4 regions of the Arthrobacter sp. BC5 genome follow, and region 4 is predicted to be linked to each of the others. Evidence: riboswitches for the same ligand, from Rfam matches in the RefSeq annotation. Region 4 holds a riboswitch; each other region holds the start of a gene.
What was found. Region 4 has a riboswitch for S-adenosylmethionine ahead of AC1MFI_RS07235 (ABC transporter substrate-binding protein). Riboswitches for the same ligand answer to the same signal wherever they lie in the genome.

Region 1 (7,131 bases), 1.3 Mb from region 4:
CGCGTTGGGATCGCCCGGGGCGAGAAGGCCGGGGACCAGGACCGCCGCTGACAGCCACAGGAGGAAGGCGGAGGCCAGCAGGATGCCCGGGCGGATGCGGGGCCGGCGTCGCGCCCGGGGCGTCCGGCCGGTCGTGACCGCCGGTGCCACCGGGGGGCCGCCCAGGGCGGTGGCGAGGGTCGCGACGGCGGGTGGGGAGGTGCGGGAGGCGAGGCTCATGCTGTCACCACTTTCGGATCGATGAGCGTGTAGAGGAGGTCGATCACCAGGTTGACGACCACGTAGACCGCGGCCGAGAGGAGCACGATCCCGATGATGACGGGCAGGTCCTTGTTGTAGACCGAGGCCAGCGTGAGCGAGCCGATGCCCTGTCGGCTGAAGAGCGTCTCGACGACGACCGACCCGCCGAGGAGCGCCGCGACGACGAAGCCCGACATGGTCATGACGGGGATGGCGGCGTGCCGCAGCGCATGGCGGATCCGTACCGGGAGGTCCCGCATGCCGCGGGACCGTGCCGTGAGGACGAACGGCTGCTCCAGCACGTCCTCGAGTTCGTTCCGCAGGACCTGGGACAGGGTCCCGAAGATCGCGAGGGCGAGCGTGAGTGCCGGGAGGACCAGGGCCGCCGTGCCCTGGTTGCCGCCGATGGGGAACCATCGGAGGGTGAAGGAGAAGACGATCAGCAGGGCGAAGCCGATGATGAAGGTCGGCGTCGCCGCGAACACCACCTCGATACCGGAGACGGTCGACCGGATCCAGTTCGCCCGCTGCGCAGAGAGGACGGCGACCGCGAGGGTCAGGGGCAGGGCGATTCCGACGGCGGCGCCTGCGAGCGCCGCCGTCGCACCGATCTGCTGGCCGATGGCGTCCGTCACCGGGAGGCGCAGGCGGTAGGACTGCCCCAGGTCCCCCTGCAGCAGGTTCCCGAGATAGCTGCCGTACTGGACGATGAACGGCTGGTCGAGCAGGTAGTCGACGCGGACCTGCGCCAGGGTCTCGGCGGTGGGCCGCGCGTCGGGACCGCCGAGGATCAGGAGGGCGGTGTCACCCGGGATCAGGTAGACCGCGAGGAAGGTCAGCGTGGCAGCGCCCCAGAGGACTCCGATCCCGACGGCCAGGCGTGTGACGATGCGCCGGAGGACCGCCACCTACTCCGCCTTCCAGGCGTAGGTCAGCACGGGCACGGGGTGGGAGGTGTCCACCGCGACGTCCTGGACGGCGTTGGCGTAGGCGAACTGGCTCGGGTTCTCGTAGAGGGGGACGCCCGGAACGATCTCGAGGAGGCGGTGCTGGGCCTTGGAGTACGCCTCGGCCGCCTCGGGGCCGTCGCCGGCTTCACGGGCCGTGAGGAGCAGTTCGTCGAGGGCCGGGTCGTTGACGTAGGACGAGTTCTGCCCGATGCGCTCTCCGGTGATCTCCGAGGAGTGGTATCGGATGAAGAGGACGTCGGTCGTGTTCGTGTGCCATACGCCCGCCAGCGCGTCGTAGTCGCCGGCGTAGCGCCGCTCGGAGAGCTGCGCCTGTGGGAGCTGGATGATCTGGAGGTCGAAGCCCGCCTTCCGGGCTTCGCCCTGCAGCTGGACCAGCAGGGGGCTCGGGGTCGAGCTCTCCACCGCCGGCACCTCGACCACGAGCCGCTGACCGTCCTTGGTGCGGAACCCCTCGCTGTCACGCGTGGACCAGCCGGCGTCGTCCAGCAGCTTGTTCGCCCGCTCGGGATCGTGGGTGAGCGTTCCTTCGGTCGACGGGTCGTAGTACTTGCTCTCCTTCGACAGGAAGCTGTCGATCGGGGTGTAGGTGTCGAAGCCGAGGCTGTCGGTGACGGCCTCCGTGTCGACGGACGCGGCGAATGCCTGGCGGACCGCCAGATCGTCGAAGGGCGCGCGGTTGAGATTGAAGCTCAGGACATACGGGCTGCCCGTACGCGGCAGGTTCTCGTAGGTGAAGTTCGGATCGGCCTGGACGGCGGCCGCGTTCTGCGGTGCGAGGTTCTCGGTGAGGTCGTACTGGCCCGAGACGAGCGACTGGTGCCGGATCACCGGCTCGCTGACGAGGGTGACCTCCACGCCGTCGAGGTGGGCCTCGCCGTCGCCCTCGAGCCACTCAGGCGCCCAGTCGTAGCCGGCGCGCTTGGTGTAGCTGATGCTCTGGCCGGGCTTGTAGTCCGCGACCGTGAACGGCCCCGTGCCGATCGGCTCCTGGCAGAGCGTCTCGGGGGCTTCGGTGATCGCCTTGCCCGAGTTCATGCCGAGCCACGACTGCGCCAGGGTGTAGAGGAACGGAGTGTAGGGATAGGCGAGGTGGGCTTCGAAGGTGTACTCGTCGATGACGGCGCCGTCCACGTACGGGGCGATGTACGCAGCCGCGAGGGGGGACTTCGTGGCCGGATCCCGCATGTGCTCCAGGTTCTGGCCCAGCACCTCGGCGTTCCAGGGCGAGCCGTCGCTGAAGGTCACTCCCTCCTTGAGGTGGAACGTGTAGGTCTTGCCGTCCTCCGAGATGTCCCAGGAGTCGGCGAGGTAGGGAGCGATCTCCCCGTTCTCGTCGAGCGTCACGATGTTGTCGTAGATCAGCCGGCCGAGGAACTGCTGCTGCGTGGCCGAGATCCCGTGGCCGTCGAGGCAGCCGGGTTCGGCCGAGATCGACACGTTCAGGATGCCGCCGTCCACCGGCTCGTCACCGGTCACCGAGGAGGAAGCGGCCGGACCGGCGCAGCCGCTGACAAGGGACACCAGGGCGACGGCCGATAACGCGGTGAGGTCGCGGAATCGGCGGTGATTTCGGGCAGGACGAATTACGGATGCATTCATGGAGAATTCCTTGGAAGGGGTCCGGCGCCGCGCACAGCAGAATTCACCGGAAAAGGGGACAGAGAACAACAGGATGCGCTGGACGCGCAGGCTCTGCTAGGGGAGGGGGAGGGTGCTACAGCTCACGGGGAGTGCCTTTCGGAGTGCTCTTGCCCGCGCCGGACCAGCACGAAGTGCCAAGGCGGAGGCCGCTTCGTCATCCGAACCACCCAGGAACATGGGGTTGGTGCACGGCCTAGTCGGAGCTTGGCGGCCGCATCTCTTGAAGCTGAATTCACTATAGGCAGGCAATCCGGCAGTCGCGCCAATAAGAAGTAATATGACCGGGTATTGCGAATTCTCCCCATCGGGCCGCCACAGTCCGGATCGCGGATGGGGGTCCACGCATCCAGCCCAGAAAGGCATTCGATGATCTCTCCCCGTGCGGCTTCGCCCTGGACCACCGGCTCGTGGCTCAACCCGCCGGCAGACGCCGCGGTGGACGGCGGTCGCCTGCTCGTGACGGCCGTGGAGGGGAGCGACGCCTGGCGGAGGACGTCGTACGGCTTCGTCCATGCCAGCGCTCACGCCCTGCTGGCACCCTTCCCTCAGGACACCGCTCTCGAGGTCTCGTTCCTGCTCGACTACCGGGAGCAGTTCGATCAGGCCGGCGTCTATCTGCACGGCAGTGCGGAGCACTGGATCAAGGCCGGAGTGGAGGTGTCCGACGGCGTCTCCCAGGTGGGTGCCGTGGTGACGGATCCCGTGTCCGACTGGTCGGTCGCCCCGGTGCCCGAGTGGGGTGGGCATGAGGTGACGGTACGCATGAGCAGGAGCGGCGACGCCGTCACGATCCGCGCTCGCAGGTCGGGGGAGGCATTCCGCCTCGTCCGCGTCGTGCCTCTCGAACCCGACCTGGAGGTCTCGGCGGGTCCCTATTGCTGCTCACCCACACGAGCGGGCCTGACGGTGACCTTCACCGGCTGGGCACAGGGGGAAGCCGACGCCGCGCTGCACAGGTAGGGAGCCACTGCCGCCGTACCGGGGGCCAGCCCAGCCCGTGGTAGAAGGACCGGCCGAGGTCCGGGTCCAGGGTGGCGACGGTGATGAAGTGCAGTTGCTGCTCCATGGCGCGAGCATAGTCGTCGTTCGCCGGGGGCGTCCGGTGTCATCCCTGGGCCTGGAGGGGCTGTCGGGGTGGCCCGTAGGCTAGGGCGGAGGGTATGAGCGGTTCTCCGCGCGCCCGCCGCCGCACGCCGGTGCCCTGTGTGCGCCCGGGCCGAGCGCGTCGGGACGCGGGGCGGGTGAGGCGGGCAGTCGCTCGGACGAACGAGGCAGGACGAGGTGGTTTTCCATGAAGCTCTCGGCGGGCGGCCGGATAGGCCTGGCCGGAGCGGCGGTGGTCGGGGTCGCCTTCGGGATGGCCCGCTACGCCTACGGTCTGACGCTGCCCGGCATCCGGCAGGACCTGGGGCTCTCCGAACTGGTGCTCGGCCTCATCGCCAGTGCGACGTTCGCAGGCTACCTGGCCGGTCTGCTGCTCGCCGGGCCGCTGGCTGCTCGCCGCGGTTCGCGCGCTCCGACAACTGTGGGTGGAGCATGCGGTGTCCTGGGAGCGGTGCTCGTGACACTTGCGCAGTCCCCATGGCTCCTCGCGGTCGGCGTCGTCCTGGCCGGCAGCGCGGGAGGCTGGGTCTGGGCGCCCTACTCCGACATCGTGACCCGTGCTGTGCCCCCGGGACGCCGGTCACGGACGCTGGCTGTCATCACGACCGGCACCAGCGGTGGACTGGTCCTCCTGGGTGGCCTGGCCGTCCTCGCAGCACTGGGCTCATGGCGCCTGGTGTGGGCCGGTATCGCCCTTGCCGCGGTGTCCGCCGCGATCGTGAACCTCCGCCTCGTGTCGCCGACCCGTCCTGATCCGCGCCGGGACGGACCGCGTGGTGCCTCCTCACTGGCGAAAGCGCTGGGAGTCCCGGCCGCCTACTCCGTGATCTACTTCGCTGTCGTCGTCATCTACTTCACCTACGCTGCGGACATCGTGGGCAGCGGCCCCCTCCCGGCGGCAGCCGTCCCGGCACTCTACGCGGCCATCGGGTTGACCGGCATGGTGGGAGTGGCGACCGGGGCCGCGACACGACGGGTGGGCGCATCGCGCGTCGCCGCGCTGTGCCTCGTCACGGTCGGTGCAGCGATGGCGCTCCTCGGCCTGGGGAGCGACTCCCTCGCCGCGACGGCGGCTTCGGCCTGTATCTTCGGTGCGGGATACATGGCAGGATCGGCGGTGCTTGCCGTCTGGACAGCCGAGCTGGTGCCCGGCCGGGCAGGCGCGGCATTCACGGGTTGCCTGGTCGTCGGAGCCGTCAGTTCGGTCGCGGCGCCGGCCCTTGCCGGCGCCGTGATCCCCGGACTGGGCCTCGGGCCCCTCCTGGTCCTGACAGCCGCGGTGTCACTGCTCAGCGGTATCGCGCTGATGCTGCACCGATCGTCAGCGGCGACCGCCGACAGAACCGGGCCTTAGTTCCAGGCGCCCTGCCCGTGGTCGCAGTGCGCACCTGCTCCCCGAAGACGCCACCTCGGCAGCCGGAACAGAAGTCCCGGCCGAGGTGGGTCCGGCGGGGACTTCTGCAAGGTGCCGTGGGGCAGGTGAGGTGAGGACCTACGTGTGCCTCACCTCCTCGTCGTCCGCTGCGGCGAAGGCGCCGGCGGCTGCGAGCGCGACGCCGAGCACCAGGTGTGCCCAGCTGGTGGCCGCATTGGTGGAGAAGATGTTGGCGACCATCTCGGCATTCGCGAAGAGGCCGTAGATCCAGAGGACGAGGAAGAACGCGCCTGCGCCGACGAGGTAGGAGCGTGCTTCGATCGGCAGCCGGGACAGGAGCAGTCCTGTTGCACCCACGAGGGCGTAGACGATGCTGAGGAGGACGCTGGTCTGGAAGATGCCGAGGAACAGCGCGGACGAGTTGGCGGCGAACGCCAGGGTGCTGTAGTCCGTGGTGATCCCGGGGATGAGGCTGAGTGCCCCGATCAGGAGCGTCAGCCCGCCTGCGACGAGGGCGAGCGTGGATGCTGAGGCCCAGGAACGTGTGTGTGAGCTGTTGTGGTGAAGGGCGGAGGAGGACATGACCGGTCCCCTTTCGTGAATCGTTGTGATGTGGAAGAGTGTCACCACTCGGCGGAAGGGCCTGATCGCCGGGAGCGCTCAGGGGGCGTCCGTGCGGCGCGGTGGGCGCAGGCCCGCGCGGCTCCGTCCGACTGTCTGCGATGCCGTGATCACGCATGGTCCGTCGAAGATGTGCGACGCATTCAAGGATGCGGCGACGGCGCCGGCGCCAGTAGGGGACAACGTCCCTACTTGGCGTCCGTCCGGGAGCCGGGTCTGTCCACGGCCTCGCCCGTACGGCGCCCCGTGCGCCGCGCACCGGTCGACGTTCTTCGGGGGGCGCGTGCTGCTCGCAGTGCATACAGGATCGTCAGCAGATCGATACCTTCCTGGCCGACCGCGCCAGCAAGCGGGGGGACGAGCCCTACGGCTGCGCTCACCATCAGCAGGACGCTCAGGGCGATGCCGATTCCGATGCTCTGCAGGGCGATCCGCAAGGTTCGTCTTCCGATGAGCACGGCCTCGGTGACCTTGGAGAGGTCGTCCACGGTGATGACGACGTCCGCTGATTCGCTGGCTGCCGTCGATCCTTTCGCCCCCATGGCTATCCCGACGTCTGCTGCTGCCAGGACGGGAGCGTCATTCACCCCGTCCCCGACCATGATCACCGGACGCTCGGGAAGGTTCCGGACGATGTCGACCTTGTCCCTGGGCAGGCAGTTGGCGTGGACCGTGCTCACGCCGGCCTGCTGTGCGATGTGCCGGGCGGTCGTCTCGATGTCGCCCGTGAGCATGAGGACCTGGTGCACGCCGAGCGCCGTCAGTGATGTGATCGTCGTCGTTGCGGTACTGCGCAGGGCGTCACGGAGGCAGATGTATCCCGCATACCGGTCCCCGACGCCCACGTACACGGCGGTTCCGCCTGGCGGCAGGGGAGCATCCGGTACCGGCCCGACCGCCTCCTCCACGAACCGTCGTTTTCCGACGACGACCGTGGTGCCGGCGAGCCGGGCGTGTACTCCGCTGGTGGCGTGCTCCTGGGCGGATTCTGCGGGGTGGAGCGTCCGTCCGCGATGCACGGCCTCGGCGGTGATGGCCGTTGCCAGCACGTGGGTGGAGTACTGCTCGGCGGACGCGGCGAGCTCGAGCACGTCACCTTCCGTCAGCGGGGATGCCGTGGGGGCGAGTACGATCGAGCCCACCAGCGGCGCGCCGGAGGTCAGGGTACCGGTCTTGTCG
Region 2 (7,131 bases), 510 kb from region 4:
TACCGTGCCGCGCGAGAGGCCGGCGGCCGTCGCCACGTCATTGATGGTCGCCCGGCGGTTCCGGGTGCGGATCGAGGGCATATCTGTACTGTAGCGGAGCCTCCCCGCGCCGGCCGGGCGGAAAAAGCGTAGGGTGGGGGGTAGTTGTCTAGAAGAAGGCGGCTGTCTTCGGTTCTTCTCTTCGTTACCCTGGCTCGTCCGCCGGGTACCCAAAAGCAGAGCACCATCCCCGAGAGGGAGCGTGCACCATGAACAACCAGGAAGCCCTTCTTCCACAGCCCCGGCCGGCCGGATTCCCGTCCCGCCCGCACGACCTACCCGAGCACACTCCCGCGGCGTCCTGACGCCTCCGCCCTCCCCTGCCATCCCCGCAGGCTGACGCGGATCAAGCGCAGCGTGCACTGCCTGCCGATCGCGCCGAGCCGGACATCCCCCTGCCGGCCGGTCCTTCGACGGCACCGCTCCCGACACCGCTCCCGACACTGCAAAGGAACACACACCATGACGCAGCACCTCGAGAATTTCCTCCACGACTGCACCACCGTCACCGGCGACGGCTCGTATGCAACCCTCGACGAGGTGGGAGGCCTGTACGTGTACTGGTGCTCCCTCCGGGCTGAAGACGCCCTGGACACCGATGTCCTGCTCGAGGCCCTCCAGTCCCGCGGAGTGGAACCGGTACAGCACGACGGCGTAGATTACGTCGAAGGGCTCGTCCTGACGGGCCCGACCATGGCCGAGTTCATCCTGTCCTGCGACTTCGCCGGAGCCTGGGGCCGCCCCGAGTTGGATCCCGTGGCGGTCAGGGACGTCGCTTCGGTGTCGTGATACCCCGAGGAGGTGCCGTGGGCAGGAAACCCACAGGATCCCGCAGCACCCCCGCGCTCGCCGCCCTCTCGGCAGCCGGAATCCCGTTCACCGCCCGGCCCTACCAGCACCAGGACGGCGTCTCGAGCTATGGGCTGGAGGCCGCCGCCGCGCTGGGAGTGGCACCCGCGCGGGTCTTCAAGACGCTCATGACCAGCGTCGACGGTTCGCTCGTGGCCGCCGTCGTCCCGGTCAGCGGAACCCTGGACCTGAAGGCCCTGGCGGCCGCGCTCGGCGGAAGGAAGGCGACGATGGCCGATCCCGCCGTCGCCCAGCGGAAGACCGGGTACGTCCTGGGCGGCATCTCCCCGATCGGGCAGCGCCGGCCCTCCCCCGTGGTTCTCGACGCGACCGCCCTCGACCACCCCACGGTCTTCGTGTCCGGAGGCCTGCGAGGGCTGGACATCGAGCTGGCGCCCGGTGACCTGATCACCGCCACGAAGGCACTGACGGCTCCTATCGCCGCACCGTAGGGCAGTCGGGGCCAGCGGCTAGGGTGGGCGAGGTGGACATCATCGCCGGGCAGATCCCGCCCCTTGCGGAAGCGCTCGCCCTGTACGAATCGGTCGGGTGGACCGCCTACACCCGCGATCCCGACAGGCTACGGCGCAGCCTTGCCGGATCACACCTCGTTCTTGTCGCGCGGGACGAGGACGGCAGCCTCCTCGGCCTCGCACGCACCGTCTCGGACGGAGAGTCCATCTGCTACGTCCAGGACATCCTCGTGCACCCCGGGGCGCAGCGCCGTGGGGTCGGCCGTGCCCTGATGCACGAGGTCCGTTCGCGCTACGGCCACTGCATGTTCGTGGCACTCAGTACCGACGCGGACGGTTCCGAGGACGGGGCGCGGTCGCACCCGTTCTATCGTTCGCTGGGCTTCCAGGCCCACCCCGACCTCGGACTGGCGGCCTTCGGCTACCGGCCGTGACCTGACCTCCGCGTCGCCCGCTGCCGGGTCCGACAACGGAAGGTCGTTGGGCGTCACCGGGCGTCACTGGGCGTTATCCGCCGTCGCATCCCTGTCCCCGGCCCCCTGGACCACCTAGTGTGGGCACCACAGATCAAGAGTCCCGACGCGAAGCCCTGGCTCGTCGGGCGGCAACCCCCTCCGTGGTGGGGTGCCCCAGGTGAGGATCAGGCCCCGTACGGACCGCTTCGGGGCAAGCACGGCGCGTACCTGCGGGTCCGCGTCCCGTCGATGGGACACCCATGTCGTACATCTGCCTCCTGCTCTCCGGTGCAGCCCTCCTGATCAACGGCCTCACTCTCCTGGGCCGGGTGACGCCACGCGATTCCGGTTTCTTCAACCTCGCCATCGGCACACTGCAACTGGTCGTCGCGCTGCTCATCGCGTCGGCCGGTGGGCCCGGCACCGCCGGTTCGGCCGGCGGGATCGTCCTCTTCGGACTCACCTACCTGTACGTGGGCCTGAGCTCGGTGGCCGGCCTCGGATCCGCCGGCGTCGGCTGGTTCTGCGGGTTCGTCGCCGTGCTGGCCCTCGTCTTCGCCGGCACGTCGGCCGGCAGCGATCCCCTCAGTTCGGTGCTGTGGCTCAGCTGGGCGGTGCTCTGGGCGCTCTTCTTCCTGTTGCTCGCCCGCGGCGCAGCCCGTCTCACCCGGATCACGGGCTGGAGCGCGATCCTCGTGGGGACGGCCAGCACGGTGATCCCGGCGGTCCTCGGCCTGAACGGTGCCTGGCCGAGCGGTGGGTCCTCGGTCATCGCGGCCGCCGCGGCGCTGGGGGTCCTGTTCGTCGCGGCCGCAGCGATCAGTACGCGTCCCGCACCCGCCGTCGTACCCCGCGTCCCGGTCTCCGCCTGATACTCCACCGTTCCGCCCACCTGCGCCCTCCACCTGTCCTCTCCGTCCCCATCCGTCGCCATCCCTCCCGGAAAGGTCCATCATGACCACCCTGACGCACACTCCTCCTACCGCCGACGCGGACTACGAACTCCTGGCCGCCCGCTTCCGTCCCCTCTTCGCGAGGATCGCCGAGGGCGCCTCCCGCCGGGAACGCGACCACGAGCTGCCCCGACCGGAGATCCGGTCACTCATCGAGGCCGGCTTCGGCGCCCTCAGGGTGCCGGTGGCCGACGGCGGCTTCGGAGCATCCCTGCCCCAGCTGTTCCGGCTGCTCACCGAGCTCGCAGCTGCGGACTCCAACATCCCGCAGGCCCTGCGCGCACACTTCGCCTTCGTGGAGGACCGCCTCGTCTCGACCGGACGGCAGCGCGAGACGTGGCTCAAGCGCTTCGTGGACGGCGAGACGGTCGGCAACTCGTGGACGGAGGTGGGCGGTGTGACGATCGGCGACGTCATCACGAAGGTCAGCCCGGACCCGGACAGGAACGACGGCGGCTTCCGCATCACCGGCACCAAGTACTACTCGACCGGCAGCATCTTCGCGGACTGGATCGACACCTTCGCCCAGCGCACCGACAACGGGGTGAAGGTGATCGCCGTGGTCAGCACCCACCAGCCCGGCGTCACGCACGCGGACGACTGGGACGGCTTCGGCCAGCAGACAACCGGCTCAGGGACGTCGACCTTCGACGGGGCAGGGGTGGACGCCGAGAACGTGATCGACTTCGACACGCGGTTCAAGTACCAGACGGCGTTCTACCAGGCGGTGCTGCTCGCCGTGCTCGCCGGCACCATCACGGCCGCGGAACGGGACGTCGCTCAGGAGGTACGGAACCGCACGCGCATCTTCAGCCACGGCAATGCGTCGTCGTTCGCGGCCGACCCGCAGATCCTGCAGGTCATCGGCGAGGTGTCCGCGGCAGCGTACGCGGCCGACGCGACGGTAGAGCGGGCTGCGAGGGCCCTGCAGCATGCGTACGAGGGCGCTTTCCTCGACGACGAGGTCGAGGACGAGCGGCGCAACGACGTCGCCGAGCTCGAGACCGCGAAGGCCCAGGTGATCCTGTCGGCGCTCGCCACCCGGGCGACGTCGGACGTCTTCAACGCGCTCGCGGCGTCCGGGGTCAGTACGGCGAAGAACTTCGACCGTCACTGGCGGAACGCACGTACCGCCGCAAACCACAATCCGTGGGTCTTCAAGGCGAGGATCATCGGTGACCACTCGGTCAACGGTGCGGTGCCCCCGCGGGTCTGGTCCATCGGATCCGCGCCGAAGGCGGCGGCGCCGGGGGCCTCGACCGGGGGCTGACCGCCGGGAACCGGACGGCGCGTGCTCGTAGTCCTGCACGCAGGCGCCCGCCGGCGATCCTGTGCGCCCACCTAGTCGGGGATCCGGACCGCTCCGCCGGAGACCGTCATGCCACCGCTCTCGGGTATGAGCACCGTGATGACCGACGGGCGCCCGACGTCGGCCCCCTGGTGCACGGTGAGGGTGGCCGGCGGCGTGACCTCGCCCCGCGCACGCAGGTAGGCGCCGAGAGACGCCGCGGCCGAGCCCGTGGCGGGATCCTCGCGCACCCCGCCGGGCGGGAAGGGGTTGCGCGCTTCGAAGACATCCCGACCGAGCCGGTGCACGACGGCGATCGTCGCGCCCCACCCCCGCTCGGACATCAGGTGCTTCAGCCCCTCGTAGTCGTAGTCGAGGCTCCGCAGGACGGCGGCGTCGCGCACGGGCACGATCGGATGGATGTTGCCGGCGAAGGACAGCATCACGGGCAGGTCCGCCGACACCTCCTCCTCGCCGAGGCGGAGGTGCCGCAGGAGCTCCGCGCGGACGTCGTCGCCGATGCCGTCGACCCACGGCTCGACCGTGACGAGGGAGGCGACGACGCGATCGCCCACCCGCTCGGTCCTGAGCTCGAGCGGACCCACCGGCGTCGACAGGGCCAGCGTCCCGACTCCCCCGCGCTCGGCGAGCGCGACGCCGGTGGCGATCGTCGCATGGCCGCAGAACGGGATCTCGGCCTCGGGCGCGAAGTAGCGGACAGTCGCACCACCCGGGGAGCGGCGGGAGAGGAAGGCGCTCTCCGCGTACCCGAGCCGGGCTGCGATGGACTGCATCTCGTGCGGCGTCAGGCCGTCGGAGTCGAGCACCACTCCGGCAGGGTTTCCACCCTCGGCGCGGTCCGTGAACGCTGCGTAGCGAAGAATCTCCATGTGGGCGATGCTATAGCGTCCCTGCGCAGGGCTCGGTCAGCCGTCCATCGCCGTCAGGTCCCCGGCGCGGGTGTTGGTCCTCCGGTTGATCAGCCAGGTGACGAACCACAGGACCACGCCGATCACCATCAGGCCGCCTGCGATCTGGTACTGGACGGCGTCGCGCCCCACCCACGGCCCGGCGAGGAATGCGCACAGCACCGCGGCCACGATGGGGAGCGGCCCGGGGGATGTGAAGAAGACCTTGCGGTTGACGTCCCGCTTGCGTCGCAGCACCACGCAGGCGACGTTCACCACGGTGAAGACGCACAGGAGCAGGAAGGCCGTGGTGCCCGAGAGGTTGGCCACGATGTTGCTCTCCGGATCGCTGGTCACATAGAGGATCAGGCCGAGGGCGAGGATCGTCGAGAAGGCGATGCCGGCCCAGGGAGTGCAGCGCACCGGGAGGACCTTGCCGAGCGGACGGGGCAGGACGCCCTGCCGGGCCATGCCGTAGATCAACCGGCTCGCCATCAGCATGTTGATCAGTGCGGTGTTCGCGACGGCGAAGACGGCCAGGAACGGGAAGATCCTGTCGATCGGGAAATCGGGTGACCCCTTGTGCACCACTTCGAGCAGGGCTGCACCCTCGGCCTCCCTGATGCCCTCCAGCTCCGTAGGGCTCAGCACCGTGACCACCGAGATCGCGACCAGCATGTAGAAGATCACGGCGATCCCGAGGCCGGTGAGCATGGTGCGCGGGAAGATGCGCTCGGGGTTCCGGGTCTCCTCGACCATGTTCACGGAGTCCTCGAAGCCCACCATGGCGAAGAACGCGATCGAGGTCGCGGCGGTCACCGCGAGGAACATGCCCTTGTCCTGGTAGTCCGTGAACACGAAGACCTGGCCCACGTTGCCGTCGCCCTGCGCCATCACGAAGAAGCCGACGCCGATCACGATGCACAGTGCCGCCACCTCGACGAGCGTCAGCACCACGTTGAACTTCACGCTCTCGCCGACACCGCGCAGGTTGATGACGGCCAGCAGCAGCATGAAGCCGAGCGCGACGGCGGTGATCACGCCCTGCCCCGGCATGTCCATCCAGCCGTTGACCTCCAGCCCGCCGAAGAGGTTCTGGGCCAGGACGTTGGCGGACGTGGCGGCGCTGGTGATGCCGGAGCAGACGACGGCGAACGCCACCAGGAAGGTGACGAAGTGGATGCCGAACGCCTTGTGGGTGTAGAGGGCGGCACCGGCCGCCTGCGGATACTGCGTCACGAGTTCGAGGTACGAGAACGCGGTCATCGTCGCCACGATGAAGGCCAGCAGGAACGGGAGCCACACCAGCCCGCCGACCGTCCCGGCCATGGTCCCGGTGACGGCGTACACGCCTGCACCCAGGATGTCGCCGACGATGAACAGGAGGAGCAGCTTCGGTCCGAGGACCCGCTTGAGCTCCGGTTCGCCGGTGCTCGCGGGTGCGTCGGATACGTGCTCCGCAGAAGTACTCATGATCGGCCTCCCCTAGGTTTTCCACCTCACTGTCGTCTCCTTCAGCCTTCTTAGCAAGGGGTAGGGGGCACAATCCCAGCAGTGGCGCCGGCGGACTCCGCCCGTCGTCGGGCACGGCAGCCGGACACCTCTTCGCCGCCTCGGTTCCGGCCTACCGATGATTTCCCGGTCGGCCCACCGTCTAAGAGGTACAGGAGCCCATCCGGGGCACCTTCCGGATCCGCAGCAGCATCCACGAACAGGAGAACGGCCATGGCCACGAACGTCTTCATCAACCTCCCCGTCCGCGACCTCGCGAAGTCCAAGGAGTTCTACACCAGCTTCGGCTGGACGCTGAACCCGAACTTCTCCAACGACGACGCCGGCGCCATCACCATCAGCGACACCATCCACGTGATGATCCTGACCCACCAGCACTGGTCCCGGTTCACCGACAAGCCCGTGGCCGACACCGCATCCACCTCCGCCGTCATCAACGCGATCGGCGTCGATGCATCGGACGACGTGGACGCGCTGGTCGGACGGGCCGTCGCCGCCGGCGCCGTCGAGGGCACGTCCCAGGAGCTGGGCTTCATGCGCTCACGCTCTTTCTCCGATCCGGACGGGCACACCTGGGAGATCATGTGGATGGACCCCATCGCCCGGACCGGCGATTGGGAAGCCGTCCAGGCCAAGTACGGTGAGCAGCAGCCG
Region 3 (7,131 bases), 1.4 Mb from region 4:
TCAAACGGCGCTAGTCCGCAACGGAGCCGCTTTCGGCCCATCAGGTCGCGCTCGGACCCCGATCAGGTCCGGTCCTGCCTATCACCCCCGCCGGCGTCACCACACAGGCCGACATCCTGCCCGGCCACAGGGTCACCCCCGCCCGCCCTTGGCCCGCTACGCGCCCCTCCACTACTGGATCCACGCACCCGCTCGGCACCGGCAGCACTCGCCTTGCAACATACCCCCTGGGGTATTACGATGGAGTCCAGAGGATACCCCATGGGGTATCAGGAGTAGTTCCTACGGGCGTCAGATTCCCGAATTGATGAAGGAGAGCACTAGATGCTGATCGAGCGTATTTACGACGAAGACCTCGCCCAGGCCAGTTACCTGATCGGTTGCCAGGCCAAGGGTGAAGCGGTCGTGGTCGATGGGCGCCGTGACATTGCGGTCTACCAGGACCTCGCGGCGAAGAACAACATGAAGATCGTGGCCGTCACCGAGACCCACATCCACGCCGACTACCTCTCGGGCACACGAGAACTCGCCGCGGCGACCGGGGCGGAGATCTACGTCTCCGGTGAAGGCGGACCGGACTGGCAGTACGAGTTCGAGGGCACCCGGCTCCATGACGGGGACACCATCACCCTGGGCAACATCACCCTGCGCGCCCTTCACACTCCCGGACACACCCCGGAGCACCTGTCCTTCCTCGTCACCGACGGGGCGTTCAGCGACAAGCCCGGCTACCTGCTCTCGGGTGACTTCGTGTTCTCCGGCGATCTCGGCCGCCCCGACCTCCTTGATGAGGCCGCCGGCGGCGTCGACACGCGCTTCGAGGGTGCGAAGCAGCTGTTCAAGAGCCTGCAGGAGAAGTTCCTGACCCTGCCCGACCACGTCCAGGTCCACCCCGCCCACGGTGCCGGCAGCGCCTGCGGCAAGGCCCTCGGTGCGATCCCGTCCACCACCGTCGGGTATGAGCGTCTCTACTCCTGGTGGGGCCCGTACCTGGCCGCGAACGACGAGCAGGGTTTCATCAACGAACTCCTCGACGGGCAGCCCGACGCCCACGCCTACTTCGGACGCATGAAGCGCGAGAACCGGCAGGGACCGGCCGTCATGGGTGAGCGTGTACCGCTGACCGAGCTGGACAAGGACCAGGTCGCTGCTGGTATCGCCGCGGACACGGTGACGTTCATCGACACCCGCTCCGCGAACGAGGTCCACGCCGGGACGGTGACTCGCTCCCTGAACATTCCGGCAAGTGCCGCGATCGCGACCTACGGGGCGTGGGTCGTGAACCCCGAGACGGACAAGAACCCGCTCGTCCTGCTGGCCGCCAGTCAGGACCACGCGCAGGAGATCTGGGACCACCTCGTCCGCGTCGGCATCGACAATGTCGCCGGGTACGTCACCAGCATCGACGGGCTGCCCACCACCACGCCCGCCCTCGTGCAGCCCGAAGACCTCGCAGAGGTCGACGCCGCGATGATCCTCGACGTCCGCAACCGCACCGAGCACAGCGCCGGCCACGTCCCCGGGGCTCACCAGCTCAACGGCGGGCGGGTCATGTGGCACCTCGACGAAGTCCCCACCGAAGGGACGATCGTCACCTACTGCCAGAGCGGCTTGCGGAACTCCGTCGCTGCCAGTGCCCTCCGCCGGGCGGGCTACGACGTCGTCGAACTCGACGGCAGTTACCTCGGCTGGAACACCTGGCAGCAAACACAGGCACAGGAAACCGCGCTCACCAACTGACCAGCAGCCCACCGCTTCTGATAGCGGTAGCTGTCTCCTCTGAAGCAGACGCTTCAAATCCAACGGGACGACACATCATCGATGTGCCGTCCCGTTGGTGTTTCCCCTACTTGTCCTCAGCCTTGTCCGCGGCCTTATCCCCTGCCTCGTCCTTTGCCTTGCTCTGTGCGGGCGGCTAGATCGATGTCGAGGAGCGGGCGAAGAGCCGCTCCGTTGCGATCTGCGCGCCGCGCCCCAGGGACTCGAGTTTGGCGGCGGCGATCTGCGGGTGGATCCTTCCGCCCAGCCCGCAGTCGGTGGAGGCCACGACATTCTCCCGACCTACGAGTGCGGCGAAGCGCTCGATGCGCTGGGCGACCAGTTCAGGGTGCTCGACGACGTTGGTCGCGTGGGAGACGACGCCGGGAACCAGCACCTTCCCGGCGGGAAGGTCGACGTCCTGCCAGAGGGTCCATTCGTGTTCGTGGCGGGCGTTGGCTGCCTCGAAGGAGTACGAACCGGCGTTGATGCCCAGTACAAGGTCCACGATGTGGCGAAACTCGATGTCCGTGGTGTGCGGGCCGTGCCAGGATCCCCAGCAGACGTGGAACCGGACCTGTTCCTCGGGTAGTCCCCGCAGCGCATAGTTCAGCGCCTCGACCCGGATCCGGGTGAACTTCTGGTAGTCCTCGATGGAGGGTTCGGGGTTGATCTGGTCCCAGTTCTCCGCGATGGACGGATCGTCGATCTGCACGATCAGGCCTGCTTCGACGATGGCCTTGTACTCCTCGCGCAGGACATCGGCCCAGGCGTAGATGAACTCCTCCTCCGTGGCGTAGTAGTCGTTGCCGATCCTGCTCGCGGACCCGGGTGAGAGGGCCGTGATGAATCCTGTCGGAATGCCCGCAGCGCCCAACCCCGCTTTGAGGTTCGTGATGTCGCTGGCCAGTGCAGCACGCCCGGTGTACGAGATCGGCCCGGTTGCGGACGGAAAGGCCGTGGCGTTCTTGCCGATCTGGATGCCGCTCTCGGGATCCTGGTAGGCCGCCGCGAAGCGGGTCCAGTCACGCCGGTCGGCGAACGAGGTCAGCCGGATGGCGCCGGGCTCGCTACGGACGGGCTCGGCGAGGATCGGATTGAAGTCCGTCAGTTCCAGGCCGGCGGTGCGCTGGAAGCTGTAGGTCCACCAGGCTCCGTAATCGACCGGGTTGGACATCGCCTTGCCGTACTCGCCATCGCCCGGGATCGTGATCCCGAACTCCTTCTGGCGTTGGACGAGGTCCACCACGGCAGTCGTGAGCAGTCCTTCGAATTCGGGTGTCCGTTCCAGGGTGAACCCGTCCTCGGCAAAGGTGCGGGCGGCGTTGGCGGCGATCAGTTCCGGTGTGCGCGGCAGCGAGCCGGCGTGGCTGGTGGAGATGCGATCGAGTGTCATGATGCTTTCCTTTCCATCGGTCCTGCCATTAGCACCTTTCCGGACAAGGAATCCGGGGGAAGCTGCAGCGTCATGGAGGCAGGTCTCTCAGCTGCTCTGGATGGTGTGGCTTAGGGCTCTAAATCCACCGGTGACGCAGGCACGTCCCCTCCACAGCCAAAAGGCTGAGCACCAATCGGAGGGGCTGTGCACCATCATGGACGACTCGACCCTCCTGCTCAAAAATGCTGCCCGTAACAAGCCGGGATTTGATGGCCGGCCTCGAAACGCAGTGATCTGCACCTGGCAACCGCGAACAGGGACGAGGCCTACCGGGGTACTGCCGCCGACAATTGATTCCCCCGCGGTGCGCCCGACGAGGCTCGTTCACGTGTCGTTGACCACCTTGTCTCGCTCATAGGATCGAAGCCTGAGCCGACCCGTTTGGAGAGATTTACATGAGTGATCAACGCTTTCCGCGGAAGCTCTTCAGCGTTGGCGAAGACCCAGACCCCCGCTTCACCCTGGCCAATGAGCGAACGTTCCTTGCATGGATCCGCACGGCCCTGGCCCTGATCGCCGGAGGGGTAGCTCTCGAGGTGTTCGGGCTCGGCCTTCACCCCGGGTTCCGTCTGACGGCCTCGTTCCTGCTGCTCACTGCCGGGGTTCTAGCCCCAGTTCAAGCATGGTTTGGCTGGCTGGGTACCGAGCAGGCGCTGCGCCAAAAACGCTCCCTCCCCAGCTCGATCGCGGGACTCATCATTACCGTCCTGATTTGCGCTGCCGGAGTGTGCGTCATCATCGGGACTGTGTTGGCGTGAGCCCGAACTCGGAGGAAGGTTCTGATCTCCTCGATGCTGGTCTGCCCGCGGAGCGAACGGCACTGGCGTGGAGGCGAACAGCACTGTCGGTTGCACTGAGTTCACTGGTGGCCTTCCGGTTGCTGCCGGAACTACTCGGCAATCCGCTCTGGGCGGGTATGGGTCTGATAGGGGTCATCGGAGCGGGACTGATGTGGACTACATCCCAGCGACGTTATCGGGCTTTCCGCCGTGATCAGTTTCAGACGCCGCACATGCCGTTCGGGGCATGGCCATTGCTTGTTCTCGCCGCTTGCGTCGCACTGCTGGGCGTTGGCGCAGTCGCTCTCGCCATTAGTCTCGCCCCTGCCTAGGCACAGAACGCTCGATCCAACGATCAGGGAATGACTGCTCAGCTGGAAGGCATTTTCGGCGAGCAGGGATCGGAATTGTGAACCCGGTCGAGAGCCGACAAACTGCACCCACTCCAGTCCGTGGCCAGCCCAAGCGTCTTGTGGTCCTAGTTCGAGTGGACAGGATCAGACACCTCTCACCCCTCCCCGTCGGGGAAGTGAGGTCGGGCGCCGGTAGGGTCGATCCATGCCTTTGGATCTGCCGCGCCGCTCCCACGTGTTCGTGGACGAGTCCAAGGCAGGCACCTACTACATCGCGGCCGCGGTCATCTCGCCGGCGGACGTTACCGCAACGCGTTCCGCGATCAGGAGCCTGCGGTACAAGGGCAGCTCCTCGGTGCACTTCAACAGTGAGAGGGACGCAACCAGGCGGGCGTTCCTCAAAGGCGCGGCCCGAACCGGGGTGAAGACCGTCGTGTACATCGTTGATGGCCAGCCCGACAAGGTCGCCCGACCCGCCTGCCTGGGAGCCCTGATCCAGGACCTGTGTGACGTCGAAGCAGAACGCCTCGTGCTCGAGCAGGACGACTCCCTCGCAGCAGCCGACCGGCGGATCATCCACGCCGAACTGAAAACCCGCGGCAACACCACACTGGAATACAGGCATATGCGCCGCACCGAAGAACCCCTGCTGTGGGTCGCAGACGCCGTCGCGTGGTGCTTCCAGAAAGGTGGACCCTGGAGAGCTGAGGCGGAACCGCTCATCGGCCAGGTGCGCAGGCTTTAAATGCGCGAGCCTGGCTCGTCATACCATCCGGAAGACTGCCAGGCTAACTTCGCGGGGCTACTGCCCGTTGCAACGCCCACTGTACCGGGAGTTCCACAACAGGAACAAGCAGTCCTCTAACAGCAGAACCCTACAACTTATGGCTCAACCACAGGTGGACGGCTTTGAGCTCCACCCTTCGGGCTCCACCCGACCACAGGTGGATGACCCATCCGCACTAGTACACCGGGGCACCAGGTTCTCTCCCCCGCCCGCGAAGGAGCATTGGGGGCAATACGCCCTGTGAAAAGCTGGCCAGGGCTCGCTTCACCACCGATCGAGCAGAGAAGCACACACCGTGCTGGAGCCGCACCAGTGACCTTCACAGCAGCGACATGCTCCTAGCCATCGTGTGTGGATCTGTGAGGATGGCTCTCGCCTGCGCCGTCCCGCTTTCCTTTTAGCGCCCGACACCGGCAGCCGCGCCTGACCTTCGGGCCCCTCAAACTTCTCAGGTGAACGAAGATCCGCCGCCCCCAAAGCGACCGTCCTGTGCGCGGAGCTTGCCACATGACGACCGTCCGCGCAGGACCTGTTTTGGCTTGACCCGGCGCCTGAACCCTTGGGAGCTTTGAAAGATAAGCCTACTGATAAACAAGGGGACGCGTGTCTCGACTGCTCTAAGCGAGCACCAGAAGCTCAGCAGGTAAGGCAAATAGCCCCTTCAGGACCAAGAACACGAGACAAAAGACCAATAATGGCGAATCAGAGACACCCGATCCCTAAACAATCCGCGACGATATCGGGGAGATTACCCTCGGGACAGTGGCTGCACATGACGTGGCGCAAATGGATCTGACGATCGGGCAGAGCGTCCTGGGCGCCTTCGTCCTGACGGTGGTGCTCGCGGTGCTGCACCTGTTGGCACCGCGCATCCGAAAACTTCCGCTCGTCCCTGAGCGCTACACCGGCTCCTTCGCCGGCGGTCTCGCCGTCGCGTATGTCTTCCTTCACCTCCTTCCGGACATCGCAGAGGGTAATGAGGCGATCGGTGAGGCGCTGGAGAACGCCGTTACCGTGACACCGCTTCTTGACCTCGGGATCTTCGTGGTGGCCCTGGCCGGCTTCACCGTCTTCTACGGGCTGGAGCGCATGGCGTCCCGTCAGGGTCTCCGGGATGGCAGGAGAAGCACTCCCTCCAATGCCGCGTACTGGCTCCACCTCGGATCATTCGTCGTGTACAACATCCTGATCACCTACACGATGGCCCTGCGGTTCCAAACCGGTATCCTGTTTGCCCTGCTCTTCACTGTTGCCATGGGCCTTCACTTCGTCCTGACCGACCGGGGCCTGGAAGAACACTACGGGCAGAGGTTCCGGCGTTCAGGGCGGATCGTCCTCGCCGCCGCGCTCCTGGCGGGGTGGGTACTGGATGCGCTCTTCGCACCCAACAGCACGCTGGTCGTGGCACTGCTCACCGGCGCACTGGGCGGCTCCATCCTGCTGAACGTCTTCAAGGAAGAGCTGCCCTCGAACCGGAACTCAAGCTTCCTGTGGTTCACCATTGGCCTCGTGCTCTACGCCGTGCTGCTCACCACAGTCACAGCCCTCAGCGCCTGATCAGCCCACCACCAGGGTCGTATCAGAAGTCGTTGCTGTTCCGAGTGCGGGTCACCGTGCGCAGGTGAACGTTCCGGGACAAGCGGATCACCGGCCGGATCAGGAGTTCGATCGAACCGATCAGGAACAGCCATGTTCCCGCCGTCGTCGTGCTCTCCTGGAAGAAGAGGATGCTGCCGATGATGAACCAGAGCGCCACCAGTATGTCGTTGACGATCGACAGGACCTCGTACCTGTTGTGTAGGACGAGCTCGCGTCCGCCCAGCGGCACAAGATCCTTACCCACGAAAACCTTCTTCATCGAGGAACAGCTCGGGCCTCCCGGAGGGAGGCTGTAACACCTAGTGCTGTCTGGTTCGCACCAGGGTGGACAGGTTCATCAGGGCTGCCGGCGGCCCTGGCACAGTCATGTCCCAAGTCGAGCCCGGTTACCGGTGCGGCACGATGGGGCGCAAGGAG
Region 4 (7,131 bases):
GTGGAGCAGTGGGAGACGCTCGGGCTCGCGCGCCACGCCCGGGGCATCGGATCGGACGGGTCCGTCGTCGCCCGCACCCGGAACCTGCTGGGGCAGTCCTTCGGGCTCATCGTGCAGGCCATCCGGCGCGCCACACGGCTCGCGACCGCGATGGAGGCGCGCGGGTTCGGCGGGGGAACGCGCACGTGGGCGCGGACGAGCACCTTCTCCCCGCTCGACGCCGGCGTCGCCGTCGTCGGGCTCCTGATCGCTGCAAGCGCAGTGACGGCGGCCGTCCTGGCCGGGACCTGGAATTTCATCCTGTCCTGACCGGGGCGACCGCCGTGACAGCGCTGGTGCAGCGGGTTGCTACAGCACGTCCGCGAGGAAGGACCTCAGGCGCGGCGTCTGCGCGTCGTCGAAGATCGCGGCCGGAGGACCGGATTCCACGACCACGCCGCCGTCCATGAACGTCACGGTGTCGGAGACGTTGCGGGAGAAGCCCATCTCGTGGGTGACGACGACCATCGTCATGCCCGCCGAGGCCAGATCGGCCATGAGGGCGAGGACGCCCTTGACGAGTTCCGGGTCCAGGGCGGACGTGGCCTCGTCGAAGAACATGACCTCGGGGTCCATCGCCAGCGCCCGGGCGATCGCGACGCGCTGCTGCTGGCCGCCCGAGAGGTTGCCGGGCCGCACGTCGGCCTTGTGCTTCAGCCCCACCAGGTCCAGCTGCGCCAGCGCCTTCTCCCGGGCCTCGTCCGCGGACATCTTCCGGAGCTTCCGCAGCGCCAGGGAGACGTTGTCCACCACGGTCTTGTGGGGGAAGAGGTTGAACTGCTGGAACACCATGCCGATGCGGCGGCGCAGCTCGTCCGGGTTGTCCTTCAGCACGGACCGGCCGTCGAGCAGGATGTCCCCCCTGTCCGGTTCGATCAGCCGGTTGAGGACACGCAGGAGCGTGGACTTGCCGGACCCGGACGGGCCGATGACCGACGCCGTCGTGCCCTGCTCCACGTGCAGGTCGATGCCGCGCAGCACGTGATTGGTCCCGAAGGACAGGTGGAGGTCCCTGCCGGTCAGGGTTCCCGAATCGATGGTCTTCACGCCTTGGCTCCTTCGCCGATCTTCGCGGCCAGTTCGTCCGGTTCCGGCTTCTCCCGCTTGCCCGTCCGCAACCTGTTGTCGATGTAGTTGACCAGGTGGGTCAGCGGGATCGTGAGGCACAGGTACAGCACGGCGGAGGCGATGAGCGGCGAGAGGTTGCCCGTGTTGCTGGCCGCATCGTTCCCGATCCGGAACAGTTCACGTTCGCTGGTGAGCAGCCCGAGGAAGTAGATGAGCGAGGATTCCTTGATCAGCGCGATGAACTGGTTCACCAGGGCGGGCAGCACGCGCCGCACGCCCTGGGGGACCACCACGAGCTGCATCGACGAGCGGTAGCTGAAGCCCAGGGCGCGCGAGGCCTCCAGCTGTCCCTTCTCCACGCTCTGGATGCCGGAGCGGAAGATCTCGCCGATGTAGGCCGCCGCCATGAGCGACAGCGCGAGGATCCCCATGGGGAACGGGCTCGTGCTGCCGGTGGCCTCGCGGTAGATCGGGCTGAGTCCGATGCCGATGAGCAGGATGATCACGACGGCGGGCACCCCACGGAAGATGTCCGTGTAGATGCGCGCCGCCCAGCGGAGCAGCCGGTTGCGGGAGATCCCCATGATCGCGAGGACCATGCCGAGGACCGTCCCGATGATTCCGGACGCGATCGCGAGGATCAGGGTGTTCCGCAGGCCGACCGCGAGGAGCTCCGGCAGGACGGCGGCCATCGCCTCCCAGTCGAAGAAGGTCTGCGCGAGCTGTTCAAGGGCATTCATGGAGGGTCGGCTACTTTACTTCCACGGCTTTGCTGCCGGGCTTCCAGTCGGTGGGCATCTCGCGGTCCGGGTACCACTCCTTGGTGAGCTCGGACCACGTGCCGTCCTCGACCACGGCGTCGAGGCCCGCGTTCAGGGCGTCGATCAGGGGCTGGTTCTCGCTGTTCACGGCGTAGGCGGTGAAGTTCTCCGTGTTGATGATGGTCTCGGCGATCGCGGTGTCGTCGCCCTCCTTAACCTGGCCGGTGGCCTGCTGGGACGGCGCCACCCACGCGTCCACCTGGCCGTTCTTCACGTTGGCGTACACCGTGTTGTAGTCGGCGAAGCGCACGGGCTCGAGGCCCAGGGTGTTGGTGACGTAGTCGTCCTGCACGGTGCCCTGCACCACGCCGATGCGGGTGCTCTCGGACAGCGAGTCGAAGCCCGTGACCGTGGAGCCGTTCTTGGCGACGACGGCCATGTAGCCGAAGTCGTAGCCGTTGGTGAAGCCGACGTTCCCGCGGCGGGCCTCGGTGGTGGAGATCGAGGAGGACCCGACGTCGAACTGCTTGTTCTGCACCTGCGCCAGCAGCGCCGAGAAGTCGGTGGAGGCGAACTCGACCTCGAGGCCGAGCTCGTCGCCGATGGCGCGCAGCAACTCGTTGTCGTAGCCCGTGAAGACGCCGTTCTCGATGAAGATGTTCGGAGGGGCGTCCGAGAGGGTGCCGACACGCAGCGTGCCCTCCGTGATGAGACCGAGCTTCGAGGTGTCGATCTCGTCGATCGGCGTGCTGTCCTCGGTGGTGTACTGGTCCAGCGACTGCTGGTCGCTGCCGGCCAGGGCGTCGGTGGTCTCGGTGGGCTCGCTGCTGGAGCTGCCGCAGGAGACGGTCAGGGCGAGGAGGGGTACGGCGAATGCCGCGAGGACCTTACGGGAGATGGTCATGATGTCCTTCGATACCGGCCCGGATTCCGGGCGCACAGGTGAGGGGTTTTCGGAGGTGCCGGTCGACGGCACGGAAGGAGGCTGCTGGCTGCTGGGTGACACGCTCGCTGTTCTGGGCTGCGCGTTGTGATGTGGCTACCCAGCAATCCCGGGACACCGCACGACGCCGTACTTGCCAACCGGGGGACTGGTCCCGGCGGCCGAATCTTCACCTGGAGCACCCCACTACGGGAGAGGGTTGCTGTCCAGCCGGCCAGGGCCGAGGGCTGGAACTCTTGATTTCAGGAAAAACGCTAGGGCAGGGTGAAGCACCCGGTCAAAACGGCAACGGGTGAAAATCGGCGTTTGACGCCGTAGAGGGCCTTTATGCGGCCATTTTGTGGCGGAGATTACACGAATCGGTCCACGAGCTCGGTGAGTTCGGCGGTGAGCGCGGCCGACGTGCGCAGGTCCTGGCCGTCGAGCGAGAGGACGGGTGCGAGGAGCCGGATGCTCGAGATCAGCCAGACGGCGTCGGCGTCGAGCAGGTGGTGCGGTTCGAGCGGACCGTAGCCGAGCTCCCACCCCTGCTCCTTCGCCGCTGCGAAGAGAGCGCTCTGGGACGTGCCCGCCAGGATGCCGCTCTCCAGTTGCGGTGTGAGGAGCGTCTTCTGCCCGTCGCGATCGTAGGCGAGGAGCACGGTGGACGTCGGTCCTTCCAGGACCTTGCCGTCGGAGGATGTGAAGATGACGTCGTCCGCGCCGTGCGCCTTCGCATGGCGGATGGCCGCCATGTTGACGGCGTAGGAGAGGGTCTTGGCGCCCATCAGCAGCCAGGGCGCGCGTTGTCCAACGGTGCTGTCGTACCCACGCTCGAGGAACAGGACCTTCAGGCCGGCGTCGCGCTGTGCGAGGGTCGACGCCGGAACGGGCGCCACCTGGACCCAGGCCGTCGCATGTCCCGCGCCCTCCACTCCACGCGTGGCGATCAGCTTCACGACGGCGTTGCCGTGGTCCGGCTCGGCCGCCGCGAACTCCCGCAGCCCGGTGCGGATGGCGCGGCTCCAGGCCTCCGCCCCGGGCACCACCAGATCGAGGGCAGCGGCCGACGACGCGAGCCGTGCGAGGTGCGCCTGCTCCTTCCGGGGAGCTCCGCCGACGGCCAGCAGCGATTCGAAGATGCCGTCCCCGCGCGTGGCACCGAGGTCGGTGGCCATCAGTTGCGGCTGCGAGGCGTCGACGACCTTGCCGTCGTCGTGGGCCGGGTCGAGGAACACGAGAACAGTCATGGCACCAGCGTATCCGTTGCCATTCTTCTCGGGCCGGGCGGTCGGAGGCTGCAGGTCCGGCCCGACGGGTGGAGGACCTGCGGCGCGTGATCATCGGCGTGCTGCCGGGGTATCGCGCCCCCGACAGCACGCCGGGCCTATGGGATCCCGGCGGCGGTTGCCCCGCCGGCCCCGTGCTGATGAAGGGCCGGCCGCTCCGCCTGAGCCGTCAGGTGAGCCTGGCCTTCCGGGAGAAGAGCTTCTGCAGCAGGATGAAGGCGAGGAGCAGGGCGCCGATCACGATCCGCGTCCACCAGGAGCTCAAGGTGCCCTCGTAGGAGATGAACGTCTGGACGATGCCGAGGATGAGCACCCCGGCAAGGGAGCCGAGGACGTAGCCGTATCCGCCGGTGAGCAGCGTACCGCCCACCACCACCGCGGCGATGGCGTCCAGTTCCAGGCCGGTCGCCGCCAGGCTGTAGCCGGAGAGGCTGTAGAACGAGAAGAGGATACCCGCGATCGCCGAGCACAGGCCGCTGATCCCGTAGACGAGGACCTTCGTCCTCGGGACGGCCAGTCCCATCAGCAGGGCTGAGGACTCCCCACCGCCGATGGCGTACACGGTCCGGCCGAACCGGGTCTGGTGCAGGACGTAGAAGGCGAGCGCGATGACGACCAGCGCAATCACGACGCCGGGTGAGATGAAGAGCGTGTCGGCCAGCGGAATCCTCGCCTGGGCCATCGCCGTGAAGAAGGGATCGGTCACGGTGATCGAATCGACGCTGATGACGTAGCAGAGCCCGCGCGCGAGGAACAGCCCGGCGAGGGTGACGATGAACGGTTGGATCTCGAAGACCTGGATGACCAGCCCCATGAGCAGGCCGAAGGTCGCGCCGGTGAGGAGCACGAGGGCGATGACGGCCATCGGGTTCCAGCCGGCCTGGAGGAGGGCCGCCGCAATCATCATCGAGAGGGCGACGACCGAGCCGACGGAGAGGTCGATCCCGCCGGTGAGGATCACGAACGTCATCCCGACGGCGAGGACGATCAGGAAGGTGTTGTCGATCAGGAGGTTGAGGAACACCTGTCCCGAGAGGAAACCCGGATACATGACCGCGCCCGCGGCGAACATCGCGAGGAACAGGCCGGTCGTGGCCAGTGCCGGCGCATAGCGCGCCTTGCCCTGGAGGCGGCTGATCCGAGGGCGGTTCAGGGGCGCCGGGGTGCGGGTGAGGACCGACATCAGATGGCCACCTTCACGTCGGACTGCTCGGTCACGGGGCGTTTGCGTTGCCCGAGGAGGGCTCGGGCCTTGCTGGACTGGAGGAGGCAGACGATGATGACGACGAGCGCCTTGAACACGAGGGTCACTTCGGGGGGAATGCCCAGGGTGTAGACGGTGGTCGTGAGGGTCTGGATGATCAGCGCCCCGATGAGGGTTCCCACGAGGCTGTACCGCCCGCCGGCCAGCGAGGTGCCGCCGATGACGACGGCGAGGATGGCGTCCATCTCGATGTAGAGGCCGGCGTTGTTGGCATCCGCAGCCGTGACATTCGAACTGATCATCAGTCCGGCGACGGCTGCGCACAGCCCGCTGAAGACGTAGACGATCCAGGTGACGTTGCGCGCGTTGATTCCGGCAAGGCGGCTGGCCACCGGGTTGATGCCCACCGCTTCGATGAGCGTGCCAAGGGCTGTGCGCCGCGTCAGCAGCCCGGCCACGCCGAACGCCGCCGCCGCTATGAGGATGGAGATCGGCAGTCCGAGGAAGAAGCCGGCTCCGATCGCCTGGTAGGAATCATTGGAGACCGAGATGATCTGGCCGTCCGTGACCAGTTGCGCCAGCCCCCTGCCTGCCGTCATGAGGACCAGGGTGGCGATGATGGGCTGGATGCCGATCACGGAGACGAGGAACCCGTTCCACAGCCCGAGCGCCAGTCCCACGACCACGGCGATGGTCACGGCCACCGCCGCCGTCGTGGGTGACGAGGGGTCCGGCGAGTTGTAGATGTAGGTGCAGGACACCGCTCCGGAGATGGCCGCCACCGCTCCCACGGACAGGTCGATGCCCCGCGAGGCGATGACGAGCGTCATGCCCAGGGCGATGAGGACCGTCGGAGCGCCGTTCCGCAGTATGTCGATCAGGCTGCCGTACAGGTGTCCGTCCTGGACGCGGACGGACAGGAAATCCGCACGGAAGAGTTGATTGAGCAGGAGGAGGAGGACCAGCGCGAGCACGGGCCAGGTGAGTCGGTGCTTCAGCAGGGCGTTCATGCGTTGGTTCCCGCGATGATCGTCATGACGTCCTCCATGGTGACTCCGTCGTTCGCCAGGTCGGCGACCATCTGCCGGTCCTTGAGGACGGCGATCCGATCACTCAGGCGCAGTACTTCCTCGAGTTCGGCCGAGATGAAGATGATGGACATGCCGTCCGACGCGAGACTGCTGATGAGTCTCTGGATCTGCGTCTTCGCGCCGATGTCGATTCCCCTGGTGGGCTCGTCCAGGATGAGCAGACGGGGGTTGGTGATGAGCCAGCGGGCCAGCAGCACCTTCTGCTGGTTGCCTCCGCTCAGGTTCCGGATCAGTGCGTCCTTGCTGGCGGGGCGGATGTCCAGTGCCGCGATGAACTTGTCGGCCAGTTGATCCTGGGTGGTCCGGGGGACACGCCGCAACCAGCCCTTGCTGGCCTGCATGGCCAGGACCAGGTTGTCGCGGACCGACAGGTCCCCGATCAGTCCTTCTTCCTTCCTGTTCTCCGAGGAGAAGGCGATGCCCTGGTCGATGGCCGAGCGGGGGGTCCGGAGCGTGCGCGCGGTGCCGCCGATGTGCAGGCTGCCCTGGTCGGAACGGTCCGCTCCGAAGAGCAGCCGCGCCGTCTCGGTGCGTCCCGAGCCCAACAGCCCGGCCAGGCCAAGGATCTCTCCGGCATGGATGGCGACGGTCACGTGGTGGACCGAGCCCTTTCTCCCGAGGTTCTCGGCCTCCAGCAGGGGCGATCCCTCCGCCCGATCCGACTGGCGGCGGTTCTCGGCCTTCTCGAGTTCGGCGAGGGCATCCATCTCCTTGCCGATCATCTTGGAGATGAGCGCCATGCGCGGCAGCTCCCGGG

Region 1: it holds a riboswitch for S-adenosylmethionine, as region 4 does, so the genes downstream of both, AC1MFI_RS13245 (ABC transporter substrate-binding protein) here and AC1MFI_RS07235 (ABC transporter substrate-binding protein) in region 4, are expected to answer to the same signal.
Region 2: it holds a riboswitch for S-adenosylmethionine, as region 4 does, so the genes downstream of both, AC1MFI_RS09670 (AmiS/UreI family transporter) here and AC1MFI_RS07235 (ABC transporter substrate-binding protein) in region 4, are expected to answer to the same signal.
Region 3: it holds a riboswitch for S-adenosylmethionine, as region 4 does, so the genes downstream of both, AC1MFI_RS13975 (cobalamin-independent methionine synthase II family protein) here and AC1MFI_RS07235 (ABC transporter substrate-binding protein) in region 4, are expected to answer to the same signal.

What each region holds. Positions count from the first base shown of each region.
Region 1 is NZ_CM155273.1:2,830,621-2,837,751, forward strand. Features, by position in the region: gene AC1MFI_RS13235 (ABC transporter permease) at 1-219, opposite strand, end outside; gene AC1MFI_RS13240 (ABC transporter permease) at 216-1,148, opposite strand; gene AC1MFI_RS13245 (ABC transporter substrate-binding protein) at 1,149-2,810, opposite strand; SAM riboswitch class IV at 2,951-3,078, opposite strand; gene AC1MFI_RS13250 (DUF1349 domain-containing protein) at 3,219-3,812, shown strand; gene AC1MFI_RS13255 (MFS transporter) at 4,144-5,310, shown strand; gene AC1MFI_RS13260 (DUF4383 domain-containing protein) at 5,449-5,913, opposite strand; gene AC1MFI_RS13265 (heavy metal translocating P-type ATPase) at 6,141-7,131, opposite strand, start outside.
Region 2 is NZ_CM155273.1:2,069,128-2,076,258, reverse strand. Features, by position in the region: gene AC1MFI_RS09690 (LacI family DNA-binding transcriptional regulator) at 1-81, opposite strand, end outside; gene AC1MFI_RS09685 (hypothetical protein) at 502-828, shown strand; gene ybaK (Cys-tRNA(Pro) deacylase) at 846-1,340, shown strand; gene AC1MFI_RS09675 (GNAT family N-acetyltransferase) at 1,373-1,795, shown strand; SAM riboswitch class IV at 1,927-2,040, shown strand; gene AC1MFI_RS09670 (AmiS/UreI family transporter) at 2,077-2,688, shown strand; gene AC1MFI_RS09665 (acyl-CoA dehydrogenase family protein) at 2,771-4,039, shown strand; gene AC1MFI_RS09660 (PhzF family phenazine biosynthesis protein) at 4,111-4,947, opposite strand; gene AC1MFI_RS09655 (APC family permease) at 4,984-6,438, opposite strand; gene AC1MFI_RS09650 (VOC family protein) at 6,691-7,131, shown strand, end outside.
Region 3 is NZ_CM155273.1:2,976,163-2,983,293, reverse strand. Features, by position in the region: gene AC1MFI_RS13980 (MBL fold metallo-hydrolase) at 325-1,740, shown strand; gene AC1MFI_RS13975 (cobalamin-independent methionine synthase II family protein) at 1,916-3,154, opposite strand; SAM riboswitch class I at 3,165-3,261, opposite strand; gene AC1MFI_RS13970 (YidH family protein) at 3,592-3,954, shown strand; gene AC1MFI_RS13965 (DUF202 domain-containing protein) at 3,924-4,307, shown strand; gene AC1MFI_RS13960 (hypothetical protein) at 4,534-5,073, shown strand; gene AC1MFI_RS13955 (hypothetical protein) at 5,893-6,672, shown strand; gene AC1MFI_RS13950 (YrhK family protein) at 6,695-6,958, opposite strand.
Region 4 is NZ_CM155273.1:1,560,009-1,567,139, forward strand. Features, by position in the region: gene AC1MFI_RS07220 (energy-coupling factor transporter transmembrane component T family protein) at 1-309, shown strand, start outside; gene AC1MFI_RS07225 (amino acid ABC transporter ATP-binding protein) at 349-1,086, opposite strand; gene AC1MFI_RS07230 (amino acid ABC transporter permease) at 1,083-1,847, opposite strand; gene AC1MFI_RS07235 (ABC transporter substrate-binding protein) at 1,858-2,772, opposite strand; gene AC1MFI_RS07240 (hypothetical protein) at 2,771-2,902, shown strand; SAM riboswitch class IV at 2,936-3,053, opposite strand; gene AC1MFI_RS07245 (aminodeoxychorismate lyase) at 3,162-4,040, opposite strand; gene yjfF (galactofuranose ABC transporter, permease protein YjfF) at 4,249-5,262, opposite strand; gene AC1MFI_RS07255 (ABC transporter permease) at 5,262-6,293, opposite strand; gene AC1MFI_RS07260 (sugar ABC transporter ATP-binding protein) at 6,290-7,131, opposite strand, start outside.